DNA from 2 places in the Leucobacter albus genome. Region 2 is predicted to be linked to the other one. Evidence: riboswitches for the same ligand, from Rfam matches in the RefSeq annotation. Region 2 holds a riboswitch; the other holds the start of a gene.
The links. A riboswitch is a leader RNA that binds a small molecule or an ion and turns the genes downstream of it on or off. The one in region 2 is predicted to bind thiamine pyrophosphate.

Region 1 (3,174 bases), on a different contig from region 2:
CGAGAGCGACTGGGTCGCAGGGCACGGAGGCGTCGCGTTCTCGCTCACGCTCGGCACCGCGGTCGCCGGGTCGACGGCGACGACGGTGTGGGTTCCCGGTGTTGAGGCGCAGGTCGGCGGGGCACAGTGGGGTGACTACCCGGCGCTCGACGGGCCAGCTGCGGTCGCGGTGGTGCAGTCGCTGCTGTCGTAGCTGCCCGAGCGCGCAGCAGCAGGCGCGCAGCCCGCTGCCGGTAGGTCGGGAGCCAGCAGCTCGCAAGCCCGGTGCAGCGCCGTTAGCGCCACCTGCGCCACCTGCGCCACCCGCACGGCCGCCCCCGCACGGCGGCACAGCTCGCGCAGGCTACTGCGGTGGTCATGCAGTGGTGCGGCCGCCCAGCGCGCGGTGCATCGCCGACGCTACGGCAGGTCGACCGACTCGGGGTCGGTGCCGAAGCGTTCGCGCTGCTTGCGGTGCTTGTCGGATTCGAGCGCGAGCTGCTTGCGCTGCTGCTTCGCTTCGAGCGCGAGTTGCTTGCGTTCGAGGCTCGCCTGTTTCTTGCCCGCTGCGAGCTGTTTGCGCTCGGCCTGTCTCACGGCGCGCGGCTGCCGGGGTGGCACCTGCGCGAGCACCTCGGGGTAGGCGAAGGGCGCAGGGCCGAACGCCTGGCGGGCCGACCGCACGACCTTTTTACCAAGCAGCCGGTTGCCCGTGCCGCCGATGACCGCCCCGACACCGTAGGGGATAGCCTTGCCGATCACGGAGGCCGTGCCGGTTTTCGCGAGCTTCTTCAGAAACATCGACCGCAGCTGGTCGACCGCGGGCCCGACGAGGTTCTTTGGCATCGCGGTCGTCACGATCTCGCTCCAGAATGCGTTGCGCGCCATGCCACCTGCGACCTGGCCGGTTACCTGACGCAGCAGGGTCGCGCCCTCATCGCCAAGCATGAGCGCGAGGATGAGGGCGTGCGTGCGGTCGCGGTCAGTGAGCACGATGCCGTGCACCTCGGCGACAGCGTGCGCGAACAGCGCGGTTGCCTCGATGAACCCCAGGGTCTCGGCGCCGGCGAGCGCGAGTGCTGCAGCCGTGCCCACCGCTGGGATCGCTGCTGCTGCGCCGACGCCCGCGCCGCCAGCCATCACGGTGGCGAGGTAGTGGCGCTCGAGCATCTCGGTGAGCTGCTGCGGGGTCGCGCCGGGGTGGCGGGAACGAATGCGCCTGAGGTGGGCGAGCACGATCGGCCGCTGCACCGTGAGCACGCCGTCGAGCGCCTTCGCCACCGCCGGGTGCTGCTGGTGGTAGCCAGAGCCCGAGGGGGCCTGCGGCGCGGCATCGACAACGATGATCGGCTCTTCGGGCCGGGGCGCATAGCGGGGCTGATTCATAGCGACATGCTAACCAGCGAGGCTGGAAGCGGGGGCATGCGTTCGCTGTGGGGAAACGGGGCAGGGAACCCGCCCGCGCGGCCGGCAGGCCGGCAGGCCGGTAGGCCGGCTTGCCAGCCCGTACGGGGCGTGCGCTAGGCTGGCTGCCAACGACACGGGGTGCCGCAACCAGCGGCTGAGATCAGACCCGTCGAACCTGCTCTCGTTAGTACGAGCGAAGGGATGTCCCTATGCACGCACCATTTTCCGCGCCCGCAGCCGAGCTGGCGGAGGTGACCGCAGCACTGCTCGCTAGCCTGCGGGCCCGCGGCCCGCTCGTGCACTGCATCACGAACGGTGTGGTGCAGGGCTTCACCGCGAACGCGCTCCTCGCCCTGGGCGCAGCTCCCGCGATGGTCGACATCACGGGAGAGGCCGGGTTGTTCGCCGCCGCGGCAGACGGGCTGCTTGTGAACCTCGGAACCCCGGCGCCCGAGCAGCGCGACGCGATGCGCGAGGCCGTCGCCGGGGCGAACGCTGCCGGCACCCCGTGGGTGCTCGACCCGGTCGCGATCGGTGCGCTGCCGATTCGCACGGCGCTCGCCAACGAGCTTGTGCGCGAGCGCCCGACCGCGGTGCGCGGCAACGCCTCCGAGGTGCTCGCGCTCGCCGGGCTCGGAACCGGTGGCCGCGGCACCGACGCGTCTGAGGCGGCAGCGGCCGCGCTGCCAGCTGCGGCCGCCCTCTCGGCGCATCACGGTGCGGTCGTCGCAATCTCCGGCCCCGAAGACCTCGTGCACGCCGCCGGCCGCACGGTTCGCGTGCTCGGCGGCGACGCCCTGCTCACCCGCGTGACGGGCGGTGGCTGCGCGCTGGGCGCGGTGACCGCGGCCTTCCTCGCGGTGCGCGGCGACGAGCAGCCGGCGGCCGCCGTGGCAGCGGCCCACGCCGTCTACGGGCTCGCGGCCTCGGCAGCCGCGGCGGGTGCGAAGGGCCCAGGGAGCTTCGCCGTGCGGCTGCTCGACGAGCTGTCGCTGCTCACCCCCGAGCGGGTGCGGGCGGAGGCAGTGTTTGCGGAGGCAGACGCATGAAGCTCGACCTCTACCTCGTCACCGATGCGGCGCTGTGCGGCGCGCGCGGCGTCGTCGAAACTGTGCGCCAGGCGGTCGACGGCGGCGTGACGATCGTGCAGCTGCGCGACAAGCTGAGCACCCCGGCCGAGCAGCTCACCGAGCTCGAGGCGCTCGCCGCCGCAATCGACGGCCGCGCGGATCTCGTCATCAACGACCGGCTCGACGTCGCGGTGGCGGCGCGCGAGCGCGGCATCCCGGTCGCCGGGGTGCACCTCGGGCAGGGCGATGACGCCGTGACGCGCGCACGCGCAGAGCTCGGCCCCGACGCGATCGTCGGCCTCACCGCGAACACGGCGGCCCACCGCGAGGCAGTCGCGCGTCTGGCACCGGGAACGGTCGACTATCTCGGGGTCGGCGTGATCCACCCCACCACCACGAAGCCAGACCACCCGGCCCCGCTTGGCGTCTCAGGGTTCCGCGAGTTCGCGGCCGCAACCGCGCTGCCGTGCGTCGCGATCGGCGGCGTACAACTCGCCGATATCGCACAGCTCCGCGCGGCAGGCGCGGCGGGCGTCGCAATCGTTTCAGCGCTGTGCGCAGCGCCCGACCCAGCGGCAGCCGCCCGCACACTGATGACCGAGTGGCAGGAGGCCGCCAAATGACCGCACCGTTCACCCCCAACATCCTCTCGATCGCGGGCACCGACCCGACGGGCGGCGCCGGCATTCAGGCCGACCTGAAATCGATCGCCGCGGGC
Region 2 (3,174 bases):
CCGAACACCCAGGTGACGTCGAAGCGCTGCTGCGCGAGCCCGGAGAGGTAGTCGACGTTGCCGATCTCCACAAACTCGACCGCGGCAGCATCGGCTCCACCGCACTCAGCGAGCGCAGAGATGATCTCGGTTTCGAGCGCCCCGCCGTAGCCGCCGTAGGTCAGGCCGGCGAGCGACCCGGGGTCTGCGGTGAGGCCGGAGCCGGCGAGCCCCATGAGCACCGAATCGTTGACGGGCAGGAGCGTCGCGACCGCCTCAAGATCCATGCCCGCCGCGCGCGCCGGCAACACCGACTCCGCCTGCGAGATGCCGAAGTCGGCGCGCCCCTGGGCAACCGAGGCGTCTGCCCCGATGCCGTCGCCCGGCTCGAGAATCTCGACGTCGAGGCCGGCGGCCTCGTAGAGGCCGTGCTCGTGCGCGTAGTAGATGCCGGCGTGGTGCGCGTTCGGCGTCCAGTTGAGCATAAGGGTGACGGGCCGCAGGCCGTCGGCGGCCGCGCCCTGCTCTGCGTCGGGGTTCGGGGCGGAGGCCGCGCACCCGGCGATGAGGAGCGAGGCGGCGAGCGCCGCCGCGCTCAGTGCGATGCGTCGGTGAGAGCTGTTCGGGGTCATTGTCAGACGCCCTTTCTGTTGCGTGTGGATCGGGTCTGTGAGAGCACGAGATCGCCGATGAGTGAAGTAAGCCAGAACAGCAGCACGCCGAGCACGGCGATCACGCCGACCGCGGCAAACAGCTGGTCCATCTTGTAGCTCGCTTGCGAGCGTTGGAGGTAGACGCCGAGCCCGATGGATGACCCCATCCACTCGGCAATGATCGCGCTGAACACGACGTAGCTCGCCGCGACCTTCGCGCCCGCGACAATCGCAGGGGTGGATCCCGGGAGCTTCACCCGGCGCAGCACCGTGACGGGCGACGCCCCCATCGACACGAGCAGGTCAACGAGGTACCGGTCTGCGTCGCGCATTGCGGCGCTCGCGCTGATCGCGATCGGGAAGAACGCGCCGAGCGTGACGACGAGAATCTTCGGGAATGCACCGAACCCCATCGCCGCAATGAGAATCGGGGCGAACACGACCGGCGGAATGGCCTGGCTTGCGATGAGCAGCGGCTCGGCAGCGCGCCGCAGCGTGCCCGAGAGCCCGAGCAGCGTGCCGAAGCCGATGCCGCAGACTGCGCCGAGCGCGAGGCCGGCAAGCGCGATCCGCATCGTCGCCGCGAGGTGAGCTGCGAGCAGCGCGCGATCGTTCCACCCCGCCTCCCAGACGCTCGCGGGCGACGGCAGCAGGTAACTGGGCGCGTCGGTGACGCGCACGAGCAGCCCCCACAGCAGCACCGCACCGAGGGCGGCGAGGAGTGCCGGGAGAATCTGCCGTGTGAGAATTCTCACGGCGTCTGGGCGCTAGTGAGTGATGCGAGAGACGAGGTCTGCCATCGACGCCTCCACGACGTCGTCTTTCGCTTCGAGAATGCGAAAGTGCGTCATGACGCGGTCGGCCCCGGCTTCGAGGGTGGCATCGTGCAGCTCGCGCATGAGCGGCCAGAGCCTATCTGCCGGCCCCTGGATTGTGGTGCCGAGCGCACCGACTTCGTATTCGAGGCCGCTCTGCTCGATGACGCGAATCGCGCCCTCGACGCAGCTGTATCGACCGTTTTCGTCTCCCATTGGCGTGGGTGACACGTGAACATGGATCAACATAGTGACCGCTTCCCTCCGCTCGCATTACCGAGATCAGGTTCCTGGAGTGGTTCGCCTCGTTCGGCGAATCTCAGCCCGTTCGGGCCCCCCCAGCGGATGTGTACTGGAACCCTCAGCATAGCCGCGAACGCACGGGCGCGGTCAAGCCCGTGCGTTCGCACCGGAGTGTCGCGGCGGCCCCTGATCGCTTGCCCCAGCACTCTGCCCTATCGTGGAGGCCATCGGCGCGCTCAGCTAAGGCGCCCCTCCAAGCTTCACCCCATGCCCCCGCCCACACCTGCCGAAGGAGCACCATGAGCCACGACATGAGCACCCAGATCCAGCTCGCCCGCCGCCCGAAGGGCTGGCCAGTGCACGAAGACTTCGCCACGGTCACCGTCGAGTACGCTGACCCAGCCCCCGGCGAGGTTCGCGTCGTCAACGAGTTCGTCTCGGTTGATCCGTACATGCGCGGCCGCATGAGCGACGCCCGCAGCTACGTCGCACCCTACGAGATCGGCGGCGTGATCGCCGGCGGTGCGATCGGCCGCGTCGTCGCGTCTGCAGCCGAGCAGCTGCCCGTTGGCACCGTCGTGCTGCACCAGCATGGCTGGACCGACGTCATTCAGGCAGACGCCTCGAAGTTTCGCGCCGCCCCCGAGGTCACGGGCCTGCCCAACTCGCTCCGACTCCACATGCTTGGCATGACGGGCCTCACCGCCTACGTCGGGCTCACTGCAATCGCCGGCCTGCGCGAGGGCGACACCGTCTTCGTCTCGGGGGCCGCTGGTGCCGTCGGCACCGCCGTCGGCCAGATCGCGAAGCTTCTCGGCGCAGGCCGAGTGATTGGCTCAGCGGGGACGGCCGAGAAGGTGGCGCTCCTTACCGAGAAGTACGGCTACGACGCAGCGTTTAACTACAAAGACGGCCTGGTGCGCACGCAGCTCGCTGAGGCCGCCCCAGCCGGGGTCGATGTGTTCTTCGACAACGTCGGCGGCGACCACCTCGAGGCAGCGCTCGCCTCGATGAACCGCGGCGGCCGCCTCGCACTCTGCGGCGCGATCGCGGCGTACAACGCGACCGAGCGCCAGGCCGGCCCGAGCAACATGTCGAAGATGATCACCGAGAGCCTCACCATGCAGGGCTTCACTGTTGGCGAGCACTGGGACAAGGCGCCGGCGTTCACGGAGCTCATGACGGGCTGGTTTATGGACGGCAAGATCGCCTACGACGAGACCATCGTCGACGGCATCGACAATACGATCGACGCGTTCCTCGCCATGATGCAGGGTGCGAACACCGGCAAGATGCTCGTGCGCATCTAGACCAGCGAGCCCGGCGCTGCCACCCAGTTCACGGGAGCACACGTTAGCCACCAAAGCACACGTTATTAACGTGGGATTACGTGTGCTCCGGTGAATAACGTGTGCTCCGGCGACGCCCCGAGCCCGGGGGGGGGGGGAGGGACGAGAGCCTACACGGCAGGCGGGGTGAGCCCG

Region 1: it holds a riboswitch for thiamine pyrophosphate, as region 2 does, so the genes downstream of both, thiM (hydroxyethylthiazole kinase) here and ABD115_RS11930 (thiamine-binding protein) in region 2, are expected to answer to the same signal.

What each region holds. Positions count from the first base shown of each region.
Region 1 covers NZ_BAAAKZ010000001.1:178,233-181,406, forward strand. The annotation lists gene ABD115_RS00815 (hypothetical protein) at 1-193, shown strand, start outside; gene ABD115_RS00820 (hypothetical protein) at 400-1,365, opposite strand; TPP riboswitch at 1,511-1,605, shown strand; gene thiM (hydroxyethylthiazole kinase) at 1,596-2,435, shown strand; gene thiE (thiamine phosphate synthase) at 2,432-3,079, shown strand; gene ABD115_RS00835 (bifunctional hydroxymethylpyrimidine kinase/phosphomethylpyrimidine kinase) at 3,076-3,174, shown strand, end outside.
Region 2 covers NZ_BAAAKZ010000010.1:182,434-185,607, forward strand. The annotation lists gene ABD115_RS11920 (ABC transporter substrate-binding protein) at 1-611, opposite strand, end outside; gene ABD115_RS11925 (ABC transporter permease) at 614-1,387, opposite strand; gene ABD115_RS11930 (thiamine-binding protein) at 1,400-1,678, opposite strand; TPP riboswitch at 1,690-1,797, opposite strand; gene ABD115_RS11935 (NADP-dependent oxidoreductase) at 1,990-3,000, shown strand; gene ABD115_RS11940 (ornithine cyclodeaminase family protein) at 3,150-3,174, opposite strand, start outside.